DNA from 3 places in the Microbacterium sp. 4R-513 genome. Region 3 is predicted to be linked to each of the others. Evidence: predicted binding sites of a transcription regulator. Region 3 holds the regulator's gene; each other region holds the start of a gene.
What was found. Region 3 encodes HrcA, which represses chaperone genes, less so after heat shock. Its sites were predicted from a motif close to TTNGCACTCGNNNNNNNCGAGTGCNAA; they were not measured.
Positions count from the first base shown of each region.

Region 1: groES (co-chaperone GroES) is a predicted target of HrcA. The motif match lies at 3,025-3,051, and genes of this name have one in related genera.
Region 2: G5T42_RS09310 (Hsp20/alpha crystallin family protein) is a predicted target of HrcA. The motif match lies at 1,030-1,056, and genes of this name have one in related genera.

Region 1 is NZ_CP049256.1:611,511-615,787, forward strand. Features, by position in the region: gene G5T42_RS02660 (heavy metal translocating P-type ATPase) at 1-1,060, shown strand, start outside; gene G5T42_RS02665 (metal-sensitive transcriptional regulator) at 1,057-1,401, shown strand; gene rarD (EamA family transporter RarD) at 1,499-2,422, opposite strand; gene groES (co-chaperone GroES) at 2,647-2,943, opposite strand; gene G5T42_RS02680 (class I SAM-dependent methyltransferase) at 3,128-4,277, shown strand, end outside.
Region 2 is NZ_CP049256.1:2,146,089-2,150,365, forward strand. Features, by position in the region: gene G5T42_RS17690 (serine dehydratase beta chain) at 1-154, shown strand, start outside; gene G5T42_RS17695 (L-serine ammonia-lyase, iron-sulfur-dependent, subunit alpha) at 111-881, shown strand; gene G5T42_RS09310 (Hsp20/alpha crystallin family protein) at 1,132-1,581, shown strand; gene G5T42_RS09315 (ABC transporter ATP-binding protein) at 1,868-2,659, shown strand; gene G5T42_RS09320 (ABC transporter permease) at 2,656-3,390, shown strand; gene G5T42_RS09325 (MarR family winged helix-turn-helix transcriptional regulator) at 3,406-3,852, opposite strand; gene G5T42_RS09330 (DUF2207 domain-containing protein) at 3,908-4,277, shown strand, end outside.
Region 3 is NZ_CP049256.1:3,353,488-3,357,764, reverse strand. Features, by position in the region: gene G5T42_RS14855 (PhoH family protein) at 1-246, opposite strand, end outside; gene G5T42_RS14850 (HIT domain-containing protein) at 290-637, opposite strand; gene G5T42_RS14845 (16S rRNA (uracil(1498)-N(3))-methyltransferase) at 661-1,422, opposite strand; gene dnaJ (molecular chaperone DnaJ) at 1,426-2,541, opposite strand; gene hrcA (heat-inducible transcriptional repressor HrcA) at 2,593-3,633, opposite strand; gene hemW (radical SAM family heme chaperone HemW) at 3,845-4,277, opposite strand, start outside.

The DNA of each region.
Region 1 (4,277 bases), 1.2 Mb from region 3:
GGGTCCCGAAGTGCTCGAGTCCACCCGCACGGTGGACACGGTCGTGCTCGACAAGACCGGCACGGTGACGACCGGACGGATGTCGCTCATGGACGTCGCGACTGCGGCGGGCACGTCGCGCGACGAGGTGCTCCGCCTCGCCGGCGCGCTCGAGCAGTCCTCGGAGCACCCGGTGGCCCGGGCCATCGCGAAGGCGGCCGTCACCGAGCTCGGCGCACTCCCCGAGGCGGAGGCTTTCCAGAACCTGCCCGGCACGGGCGTGTCGGGCGTCGTCGATGGCCACGCCGTCGTCGTGGGCCGCGAAGCACTCCTCGCCGACTGGGCGCTGCGCCTGGACGGCACACTGGCCGAGGCATCCGCGCGGTTCGAGAGCGAGGGCAAGACGAAAGTGGTCGTCGCGTGGGACGGCGAAGTGCACGGCGTCCTGGCCGTCGCCGACCGCGTGAAGCCCACGAGCGCGGAGGCCATCCGGCAGCTGCGCAGCCTGGGCCTCGAGCCCGTGCTGCTCACCGGCGACAACGAGACGGTGGCCCGGCGGATCGCGGGCGAGGTCGGCATCGGACGCGTCATCGCGCAGGTGCTCCCCGCCGAGAAGGTCGCGGTCGTCCGGCGGCTGCAGGTAGAGGGCAAGGTCGTGGCAATGGTGGGCGACGGCGTCAACGACGCCGCGGCACTCGCGCAGTCCGACCTGGGTCTCGCGATGGGGACGGGGACGGATGCCGCGATCGAGGCCTCCGACCTCACTCTCGTGCGCGGCGACCTGCGCAGCGCCGCCGACGCCATCCGGCTGTCGCGCGCGACGCTCGGCACGATCAAGGTCAACCTGTTCTGGGCCTTCGCGTACAACGTCGCGGCGATCCCGCTCGCGGCCCTGGGGCTGCTCAACCCCATGATCGCGGGAGCGGCGATGGCGTTCTCGAGCGCCTTCGTCGTGGGCAACAGCCTCCTCCTGCGCCGGTTCCGCAGCTGGGCCGACGGCCCGGCGGCGTCAGCGGCGCCGGCCATGCCGCAGGACTACCCTGAGCACCACGCCCACCACCTCGTGAAGGAGGAGCGATGACCCTCGCAGAGACGCCGGCCGCGGCATCCGTCGATTCATCCGCCGGCCCCGACCACGCCGCCCACCACGGTTACATCACCGACAAGGACAAGTACCTCAACCGCATGAAGCGGATCGAGGGGCAGGCGCGCGGCATCCACAAGATGGTCGAGGAGGAGAAGTACTGCATCGACATCCTCACGCAGATCAGCGCTCTCACGAGCGCGCTGGAGGCTGTCGCGATCGGCCTCCTCGACGACCACCTCAAGCACTGCGTCGTGGACGCGGCGAGGCTCGGCGGCGCCGAGGCGGACGCGAAGATCGCCGAGGCGACGCAGGCGATCGCGCGGCTCGTGCGCTGACGCGGCGCTCCCGTGACGCGAAGCGGCGGCTCCCGTGACGCGAAGCGGCGGCTCCCTCCTCGGGAGCCGCCGCTCCTTCGTTGCGAGAGCCGGGGTGTCAGGTGAGCTCGGCGACGTCCGAGACGCCGTCGTCGACGCGTTGGGCCGCGCGGGCTCGCCGGCCCGCGACGATCGAGTCGACCGTCAGCACGACGAGCGCGATCCACACCAGCGCGAAGCCGATCCAGCGCTCGAGCGACATCGGCTCCCCCAGCAGCCAGACGCCGATGATGAACTGGAGGATCGGCGCGACGAACTGCAGCATGCCCATGAGCGTGAGCGGGGTCCGCCGGGCGCCGGCGGCGAAGAGCAGGAGCGGAACCGCGGTCACCACCCCGGCCAGCAGCAGCAGGATCGTGTGGACGGTGGAGCCCTGACCCATCGTGAGGCCGGAGGTGACGGCGATCACGACGAGCTGGATGACGGCGACGGGCACGAGCCACAGCGATTCGAGCGTCAAGCCGCTGACCGCATCGACGGAGGGGCCGATCTGCTTCTTGACGAGCCCGTAGAAGCCGAAGGAGAACGCGAGCGTCAGGGCGATCCAGGGAAAGGCTCCGTACCCGATGACGATGACGAGCACCGCCGCGGTCGCGATGCCGATCGCGACCCACTGAGTCACGCGCAGGCGTTCCCGGAGGATCAGCACGCCGAGGAGCACCGTGACGATCGGATTGATGAAGTATCCGAGGCTCGTCTCGACGACATGGCCGGTCAGCGCGCCGATGAGATAGGTCTGCCAGTTGATGTAGATGAGCGCGCCCGCCAGGACGGTCCACCAGACGAGCCGCCGATTGCGGAGGATCGCGACGAGCTTCGGCCACGTCCGCGTAACGGTGAGCAGGAAGGCGCAGAAGACGAGGGAGAGGATGATGCGCCAGGCGACGACCTCGAACGGACCGGTCGGCGCGAGGGCGAGGAAGTACAGCGGCAGGAATCCCCAGAGCAGGTACGCCGTGAAGGCGAAGACGCCGCCGAGCAGGCGTTCGCGACCGGGATCGGCCGGCTTCGCCGCCGCCGGACGAGGTGGCGCGCTGGACGACGGCGAAGACTCGGGATTCACCTTCCCAGCCTAGGACGGCGCACCACGGCGTCGGCGGGGCGAGGCATCCGTCACCTGCCGTCCCTGAGCCGATTCCTGCCAGCCGCGCATGCGAAAGGGGCCCGGATGCCGAAGCATCCGAGCCCCTTTCGGAAGAGCTGTCGTCAGCGGACGACGACCGCCAGCACGTCGCGAGCCGACAGGACGAGGAACTCGTCACCGCCGAACTTGACCTCGGTCCCGCCGTACTTGCTGTAGAGCACTCGGTCGCCGACGGCGACGTCGAGCGGAACACGGTTGCCGTTGTCATCGATGCGGCCGGGGCCCACGGCCACGACCTCGCCCTCCTGGGGCTTCTCCTTGGCGGTGTCAGGGATGACCAGACCGCTGGAGGTGGTCTGCTCGGCCTCGACCTGCTTGATGACGATGCGGTCCTCGAGCGGCTTGATGGAAACCGACACGGGTCTACCTCTTCTTTCCTTGAGACTCAAGACTCGTTAGCACTCACCTGGTGAGAGTGCTGATCCAGTTTAGGCAGTCGGCTGGCACTCATGCAACGTGAGTGCCAAACGGCGTCATGTTGACGGATGCCTCGCCGGTCCGGCCCGGCCGCGTCGTCGCCCCGCGCCGACGTACGCTGGCCGGATGGAACTGGCCGAGCTCACCGCACTCCTGACACCCGAAGGCCTGCGGGTGCTGGACGAGCTCGGACCGATCGACTCGGCGGACGACGTCGCACGGACCGTGTCGCGACTGCGATCGGCCGGGCACTCCCCCGACCTCGTCTCGGCGGTGGTGGGCCAGGCGCGGCTCCGCACCCGCGCCCGGGCCAAGTTCGGCGGATTCGCCGACCGGATGCTGTTCACCCGCGCGGGTCTCGAGCAGGCCACGCGCCTGCCCATCGCGGGGCGCCACGCGGCGCGGTTCCGCGACGCGGGCATGGGCGCGGTCGCCGACCTCGGCTGCGGCATCGGCGGCGACGCCCTCGGGCTCGCGGCTCTCGGGCTGAGGGTCGTCGCGGTCGATGCCGACGACGTCACGGCCGCGATCGCCGCGTACAACCTGGCTCCGTTCGCGGGCGACGTCGTCGTGCGGCAGGGGCTCGCGGAGGACGTCGTGAAGGAAGGGCTCGACGTCGACGCGTACTGGCTCGATCCCGCCCGCCGCACGGCCGGTCACAGCGAGACCTCCCGGACGCGGCCGGAGGACTGGTCGCCGTCGCTCGAGTGGGTCTTCGACCTCGCGTCGCGGCATCCCGCCGGCGTGAAGCTCGGCCCGGGGCTCGACCGTGGCCTCATCCCCGACGACGTGGAGGCGCAGTGGGTCAGCGCCGACGGCTCGACGATCGAGCTCGTGCTGTGGTCGGGCGCGCTCGCGCGACCCGGAGTGCGTCGGGCCGCCCTCGTCGTGCGGGGCGACACGGCGGCGGAGCTCACCGCGGCGGGCGATGCCGAGGATGAGCCCGCTCGCGCGCTGGGCGCGTTCGTGCACGAGCCCGACGGCGCCGTCATCCGGGCGCGGCTCATCGGCGAGGTGGCCCGGTCGCTTCAGGCCGGCATGCTCGACGAGCACATCGCCTACCTCACCTCGGACGCGGCCCTCACGAGCCCGTTCGTCTCGTCGTTCCGCGTGCGGGAGGAGCTTCCCGCCGACACGAAGAAGCTCGCGCGGGCGCTGCGCGAGCGGGGCATCGGGCGGCTCGAGATCAAGAAGCGAGGGGTGGATGTCGACCCCGCGGCACTGCGGAAGTCTCTGTCGCTCAAGGGCGACGAGTCCGCGACGCTCATCATGACCC
Region 2 (4,277 bases), 1.2 Mb from region 3:
GGCAGGCCTGGATGCGATCTGGGACGCGATGTCGGCCTGCATCGAGGCGGGCCTGGCCGCCGACGGGGAGCTTCCGGGCATGCTGCGCGTCGAAGCGCCGCGCGGCGGCGATCCGGGCCCAGCTCGAGGATGCCGAGGCCAGCGGGCACCGTGAGCTTCCGGGGGAGTGGCTCGGGGCCTTCGCCCTGGCCGTCAATGAGGAGAACGCGTCGGGCGGGCGCGTCGTGACGGCACCGACAAACGGCGCGGCGGGGATCCTGCCCGCCGTCGCGATGTATTGGTGGCGCTTCCTCGCCGACTCCGGGCTCGGCGTCGGCAATGCCGTGACGCCCCACGGCGAGCTCGTCGGCAGCGCCCTCCTCGGGTTCGCGGCGCGGCAGCAGCTCGGGCCGATCGTCCCCGACGCCGTGGACGACGAGCTCATCGCCGAGGCGAACCGCCGCCGGGGCATCCGCCGCTTCCTCCTCACCGCCACCGCACTGGGCTCGCTGTTCAAGGCGAACGCCTCGATCTCGGGTGCCGAGGGCGGCTGCCAGGCCGAAGTCGGGTCGGCGTGCGCGATGGCGGCGGGCGGTCTCACCGCGGTGATGGGTGGCACGAACCGCCAGATCGAGAACGCCGCCGAGATCGCGATGGAGCACCACCTCGGCCTCACGTGCGACCCGGTCGGCGGGCTCGTGCAGATCCCGTGCATCGAGCGGAACGCCATCGCGGCGTCGACGGCGGTCACCGCCGCGCGCCTCGCGCTCCGCGGCGACGGGCAGCACTACGTCTCGCTCGACGCCGTGGTCGAGACGATGCGTCAGACCGGCATCGACATGTCGCACAAGTACAAGGAGACGAGCGAGGGCGGTCTCGCGGTCAACGTCATCGAGTGCTGACACCCCTCCGCGAGCGCCCCGCCGCGCCCGCGAGCCCTCACTTCGCCGCGCGAACCCCCATATCGAGGCTGACCGGGTGTGCGGGGTGGAGCGCGGATGTGTGGGGTGACGACCGCGCGTCGGGGAGGCGTTCGCCGTGGGCGAAGCGTTGGCACTCGCACACGCCGAGTGCTAATCTGAACGTAGTTGAGCCACCACGGCTCAACTTCCACCGACCACAACCCGAACAACACACAAGAAGGAGAGAACAATGGCCCAGTACGACCCGTTCCGCGACCTCGACCGCCTCGCTTCCGGCCTTCTCGACGCACGCCGCGGCCCCCGCCGCATGCCGATGGACCTGTACCGTGACGGCGACCACTACGTGCTGACCGCCGACATGCCCGGCATCGACCCGGGCTCGGTCGACATCGACGTCGACGGCCAGCTGCTGACGATCCGCGCCGAGCGCACGCTCACGACGGGCGAGGGCGTCAAGTGGATCACCCGCGAGCGCGAGGCCGTCAGCTTCCTCCGGCAGCTCAACCTCGGCCAGGGCATCGACACCGACCGCATCACCGCCAACTACAACAACGGCGTGCTGAGCGTCACGATCCCCGTCAGCGAGAAGGCGAAGCCGCGCAAGATCGAGGTGACCTCCGAGGCGGAGCAGCCGACGATCATGGCGCACGAGAGCGAGCCCCAGCCGGTCGAGCAGTGATCTGATCCGCGAGTCGCGGGAGCCCACGCCGGCGCTCCCGCGCGCCCGCACCGCCGACAGCCCCGAGCCCACCCAGGCTCGGGGCTGTCGTCGTGTCCGGGCTCGACTCGGCACCGAGATCGCAGCAGTGACCGGTGCGCTTCCGCCGGCCCGCCGTTCCTGTGATCTCGGCCGGTCTGCCGACCGGCCGCCGCGCCGGCCGGGATCTATGCTGACGCCATGGCCCAGTGCGCCGCGCCGATCCTCGGTCACGTCAGCGACGAAGCACGCTTCCGCGGGGACGGCCGTGGCTGAGGCATCCGTCAACGCCGTCGAGGTGCGCGGCCTGCGCGTGCGCCGCGGCACGACCGACGTGTTCCGGGGGCTCGACCTCGACATCCCGCGCGGACAGATCACCGGCCTGATGGGTCCGTCGGGCTGCGGCAAGACGACGCTCATGCGGTCCATCGTGGGTGTGCAGAAGATCGCGGGTGGGACCGTCGCTGTTCTCGGCGACCCCGCCGGCACGCACGTGCAGCGTCGGCGGGTGGCCTACGACACCCAGGCCGCGTCAGTGTACGGCGACCTGACGATCCAGCAGAACCTCCGTTACTTCGCACGCATCATCGGCGCGCCCTCGAGCGACGTGGACCGCGTCATCGCCCAGGTGGGGCTCGCCGACCAGGCGAAGCAGACCGTCGATTCGCTCAGCGGCGGACAGGAGAAGCGCGTCTCGCTCGCCGTGGCGATGCTCGGCGATCCCGACCTCGTCGTCCTCGACGAGCCGACCGTGGGACTCGACCCCCTGCTGCGATCGGAGCTGTGGGAGATCTTCCGCACCGTCGCGGAGACGGGCACGACCATCATCGTCTCGAGCCACGTGATGGACGAGGCCCTCCGCTGCGACCGCATCGTGCTGCTGCGCTCGGGCCGCATCATCGCCGACACGACCCCCTCGAGGCTGCTCTCCGATACGGGGGCCCCCGATCCGGATTCCGCGTTCCTCGCGCTCATCGAACGGGATGCCGCGGCTCGCGCCCACGGTGACGGCCACCACCCGCGCACCCGCCGAGAGGCGCGCGAGGAGGCGGCCGAGTGAACGGCGTCCGCACCTTCGCCACCGCCGGACGGGTCCTCCGTCAGCTGAGCCACGACCCGCGGTCGATCGCCCTCATGCTGATCGCCCCGAGTCTGCTCGTCGGTCTCTTCGCCTGGCTCTTCAGTGAGCAGGACGGCGTCTTCGACATCTACGGGCCGCCGATCCTGGCGCTCTTCCCGTTCATCATCATGTTCCTCATCACGTCGATCACGACGTTGCGCGAGCGCCGGTCCGGCACGCTCGAGCGTCTGATGACGACGCCCCTCGGCAAAGCCGACTTCATCGTCGGCTACGCCCTCGCGTTCGGGCTCATGGCCGTTCTCCAGGCCGTCGTGACGGTGTCGTTCGCGGTCTGGGTGTGCGGTCTCGAGACGGACGGACCGGTGTGGCAGCTCGGGCTCGTCGCCGTGACCGATGCGGTGCTCGGCATGGCGCTAGGCCTCCTCGCGAGCGCCTTTGCGCGCACGGAGTTCCAGGCGGTGCAGTTCATGCCGCTGATCGTCTTCCCGCAGATCCTCCTGGGCGGCCTCTTCATGCCCCGGGACCAGATGCCCGACGCCCTCTACACGATCAGCAAGTTCCTGCCGCTGAGCTATGCCATCGACGCGATCAATGCCGTCACCGCGGGGGATGAGGGGTGGGACGTCTATGGACCGCTGCTGGTCGTGCTCGCCTTCCTCGTCGGCGCGCTGATCCTGGCGTCGCTGACGCTCCGGCGGAGGACGCCGTAACCGGGAGGGGACGGATCAGCAGTCGTCTGCGGGCTTCGGCTTGCGCAGCTTCGCGGTGAGCTCACGCAACTGAGCCAGCTCGGCGTCGTCGAGCACCGACATCCGCTCGGCGATCGCCCGCCCGTGGAGTGACGCGATCCGCCGGAAGGCCGCGGCGCCGTCCTCCGTCGCGCGGACGAGAGCCCCGCGTCCGTCGTCGGGGTCGGGGCATTTCGAGATGAGCCCCCGCGCGACCATGCGGTCGACGAGGCGCGACACGCTCGGCTGGCTGATGAGCATGTTCGCCGTGACGTCGCGCAGGCGGGCCGTCATGCCGTCTCCGCGCGTGACGGTGAGCAGCACGTCGTACTCCGCCTGCGAGAGGGTTCCCGCATCGAAGTCGTCGTTGATGTCGCCGAAGATCTCGTGCTGGGCACGGAACAGGCTCTCCCACGCGTCGATCGCGAGTCGCCGGTCGCTCATGTGGAACAGACTACGGCGAACGAGCCGCGTCGGGCACGAGCCGTAGGCTGTGCGCATGGGGAGCCTCCTTCGGCGCGCCGCGGCGGCGGCGCTCGCGGCATCCGTCCTCGCGCTGGCCGCGTGCAGCGGCGTGTCGGTGACCGTCGGCGACGACACCTCCGGCGCGCCCGTCTCGACCAACGTCGACGACTTCACCTTCACGAGCCTCGACGTCGACTACACCCTCACGCGGGCCGACGACGGCACCAGCCGGCTCGAGGTCGTGGAGCGGTTCGTCGCCCAGTTCCCGGAGTACGACCAGAACCACGGGATGCGGCGGATCATCCCCGATTCGTACAACGGCGTGCCGCTGCATCCCGAGCTCGTCTCGATCACCGACGGCGACGGAGCGGCGCGGGCGCAGGAGGTTGAGCACGACGACGGCG
Region 3 (4,277 bases):
CTCGGAGGGACGCGGCCCGCCCTCGGTCTGCAGGATGCGGTTCGACGACGCGACATCGACGGGGCCGAGCTGGTGCCCCGCCTTCGCCATCGCCAGCAGCTCGTCGACCAGCGAGCGGGCCGCGGCGACGGCCTCGGCCTCCCCCGTCAGGGTGATCTCGTTGCCGCGCACGTGCACGTCGACACCGGGATGCTCCTTCTCGACGACGCGCAGCAGCCGGTCCTGCGGCCCCAGCAGCTGCACCATCGCGACGCCGTCCGCGTAGACGCGGTCGACCGTGGGCGTATCGTCAGGCACCGAGTGTCTTCTCCTCGAGTTCTCCGGCAAGGACGTGGGCATGGACGTGGAACACCGTCTGCCCTGCGCTCGGACCCGTGTTGAACACGAGCCGGAAGTCTCCCCCGGCGTGCTCGGCCGCGAGCGAGTTGGCGAGCCCGATGAGCTCGGCGAGGAGGTCGGGATCGCCGGCGGCGAGCTCGACGACGTTGCGGTACTCCTGCGACTTGGGGATCACCAGCAGGTGCACGGGCGCCTGCGGATGGATGTCGCGGATCGCGAACGCGTTCTCGGTCTCCGCGATGACCTCGGAGGGGATCTCGCCCTCCAGAATGCGCGTGAAGATCGAGGGTTCGCTCATTCCGTCAGTCTAACGGCGAGCCCCTACCAGCGGCCGAGGATCGCGCTGACGACCGCGAGCGACGCCGGGCCGGCGGTCGAGGTGCGCAGCACGCTGTCGCCGAGCCGCACGAGGGTCGCTCCCGCGTCGGCGAGCCGCTCGAGCTCCTGAGGCGCGATCCCGCCCTCGGGGCCGACGACGAGCACGATGTCGCGCGGGTCGGTCGCGTCGAGAGACGTCTTCGAGAGCGGCTCGCGGGCGGTCGGCTCGAGGACGAGGACCCGGGATGCCGCGGCCCGCGCGACCAGTTCGTCCGTCGTCGCGAGCGGTGAGACCTCCGGGAGCCACGCCCGGTGCGCCTGCTTCGCCGCCTCGCGTGCGATCGTCGCCCACCGCGCCGTGCCCTTGGCGGCCTTCGCCGCGTCCCAGCGCGACACGCTCCGCGCAGCCTGCCACGGCACGATCTCATCGACGCCCAGCTCGGTCGCCGCCTGCACGGCGAGTTCGTCGCGATCGCCCTTCGCGAGGGCCTGCACGAGCACCACCCGCGGCGTCGCCGCCGGCACGTCGTCGCGTCCCGTCACCCGGACGACGACCTCCCTGGGCGACACCGACTCGCACTCCCCCGTGAGCCACGTGCCGCGGCCGTCGCCGACCGTGACCTCCTCGCCGACCCGGATGCGCCGCACTGCGGCGGCGTGGTGCGCCTCCTGGCCCGTGAGCGTCACGGCGTCGCCGGGGCGCGGCGCGCCCGGCGTATCGGCCAGGGGGCTTACCGCCCCGTCCAGCAGGAAGTGCAGCGGCATCCGTCAGCCGTTCCGGAAGCGGTCGCGCAGCTTCGCGAAGAGCCCCTGGTGGAACTCCGCGAGGTGCGGCGCGGGTGCCTTCGTCCTGCGGGCGAACTCCTCGATGAGCTGGCGCTCCTTGTGATCGAGGCGTGTGGGCGTGACGACATGCACGCCGACGCGGAGGTCGCCGCGCTGCGTGCCGCGCAGGGGCGTGATGCCCCGGCCCTTGATCGTGAGGATGTCGCCGGCCTGCACGCCGGGGCGGACCTCGAGCTCGACCGGTCCGTCGAGCGACTCGATGGTCGTCGTCGTGCCGAGGATCGCATCGGGCATCGACACGTCGAGCGTCGCGAGCAGGTCGTCGCCGTCGCGGCTGAACACCTCGTGCGGCTGCACGGTGACCTCGATGTAGAGGTCGCCGTTCGGCCCGCCCGCAGGGCCCACCTCGCCCGAGCCGGGGAGCTGCAGCCGCAGTCCGGTCTCCACGCCGGCGGGGATGTCGATCGACACCGTGCGGCGTGCGCGCACGCGACCCTGACCCTGGCACGTGGCGCACGGGTACGGGATCGTCGTGCCGTAGCCCTGGCAGACGTTGCAGGGCTGGCTCGTGACGACGTTGCCGAGGAGGCTCCGCACCTGACGCTGCACCTGGCCCGTGCCGTGGCAGATGTCGCACGTGACGGGCGAGGTGCCCGGCTGGCAGCACGATCCCTGGCACGTGTCGCAGAGCACGGCGGTGTCGACGTCGAGGTCGCGGTGCGCGCCGAAGATGACGTCCTTCAGTTCGAGGGTCACGCGGACGAGCGCGTCCTGCCCCCGCTCGCGGCGCGAGCGCGGGCGACCCTGCCGGCCGCCGGCTGCCGCTCCGAAGAACGTCTCGAAGATGTCGCTGAAGCCGCCGAAGTTGCCGGCGCCTCCGCCGAACGGCGAATCGCTTCCGCCCATGTCGTACCGTGCGCGCTGGTCGGGGTCGCTCAGCACGTCGTAGGCGTGGGTCACGAGCTTGAACCGCTCGGACGCGTCCTCGCCCGGGTTGACGTCCGGGTGGAGCTCGCGCGCGAGCCTCCGGTACGCCTTCTTGATCTCGTCGGGCGTCGCGTCGCGCGAGACACCGAGGACCTCGTAGTGGTCAGCCACATTCGCCTTCCTGCCCGCGCCCCGCGCGGCATCGTCTGGTCACGCCGCGCGTCAGCGGGCGTTCTCGTCGTCGTCGAGCATGCGGCTCAGGTAGCGGGCCACCGCCCGCACCGTCGCCAGGTTGCTCGGATAGTCCATGCGCGTCGGGCCGAGCAGCCCTACGCGCGCGCGTGCCCCGGTCGCGTCGTAATCGCTCGCGAGAACGGATGCCTCGGCCAGCCCGAACGGCTCGTTCTCGCGACCGATGCTCGTCGCGAGCCCGTGGTCGTCGGCCACCATCTCGCTCATTAGTCGGAGCAGCGTCACCTGCTCCTCGATCGCCTCGAGGAGCGGGTAGATGCTCCCCCTAAAGTCCGATTCGCGCCGGGCGAGGTTGGCGGCGCCCGCCATGACGAGCCGGTCCTGCCGGAACTCCTCGAGCTCCTCGGCGACGTGCCGCACGATCGCGAGGATCGCGGCATTCTCGGGCACGGCGCTGTCGGCGGCCTTCGTGAGGAAATCGTCGACGCGCTGCGATCCGTCGCGGACATGACGCCCCACGATGAGCTCGCCCACTGTTCGGCGTGCGCGCTCCATGACGTCGTCGCCGAGCTCCTCCCGCACGAACACGAGCCGCTGCGAGACGCGGCCGGTGTCGGTCACGAGGATGACGATGAGCCGACCGCCCTCGAGCGGCACGAGCTCGACGTGCGAGACGCTCGCCTGCGCGAACGACGGGTACTGCACGATCGCGACCTGACCCGTGAGCTGGGTGAGGGCGCGGACGGTGCGCACCAGGAGGTCGTCGAGGTCGCCCGGCCCGTCGAGGAACGATGCGATCGCGTGGCGCTGCGCCGGAGTGAGTGGTCGCAAGGCCGCCAGGTGGTCGACGAAGACCCGGTAGCCCTTGTCGGTCGGGACGCGGCCCGACGAGGTGTGCGGAGCGGTGATGAGCTCTTCGTCCTCGAGCAGCGCCATGTCGTTGCGGATCGTCGCGGCCGAGACGCCGAACGAGTGCCGCTCGACGATGGACTTGCTGCCGACGGGCTCGTGGGTGTCGACGTAGTCCTGCACGATCGCACGCAGGACCTGGAGTCCTCGATCGGTGACCATCGCGCCCTCCTCACGCCGGATCCGCCTGGGCTGGCACTCCCAGGAGTGGAGTGCCAATTCTACCGGATCGGGATGCAACGCTCGCGGAGGCGCACGTTCCTGATCCCGCCGAAACCGCACGAATCACCGCCCCGGGGTCGAGGCATCCGTCAATCCTGCGATCTCGACAGCGGCGCGAGGAACGGGGAGCGCGGCGGGGTCGGCGGGCGCGTCAGTCCGTCAGCGCCCGGACCACGGCGTCCGCGAGCAGGCGGCCGCGTCGCGTCAGGACGATGCGTCCATGCAGCGCCTCCGGTCCGTCGATGAGCCCGTCGGCGATGAGGGATGCCACCGCGTGGCGCCCCTCGCCGAGGAGTTCCGCGATCGGCATGCCCACACGGATGCGGGTGCGCAGCAGAACGCTCTCGAGCGCGCGGGCCTCGGCATCCGGCCTCTCCCTGCCGGCCGCCGGCGACTCGCCGAGCGCGAGGCGCTGAGCGTAGGCGGCGGGGTGCTTGACGTTCCAGAAGCGCACGCCGCCGACGTGGCTGTGCGCCCCCGGCCCGAAGCCCCACCAGTCGTGGCCCTGCCAGTAAGCGAGGTTGTGACGGGAGCGATGGGCGGGGTCGGTGGCCCAGTTCGATACCTCGTACCAGTCGTAGCTC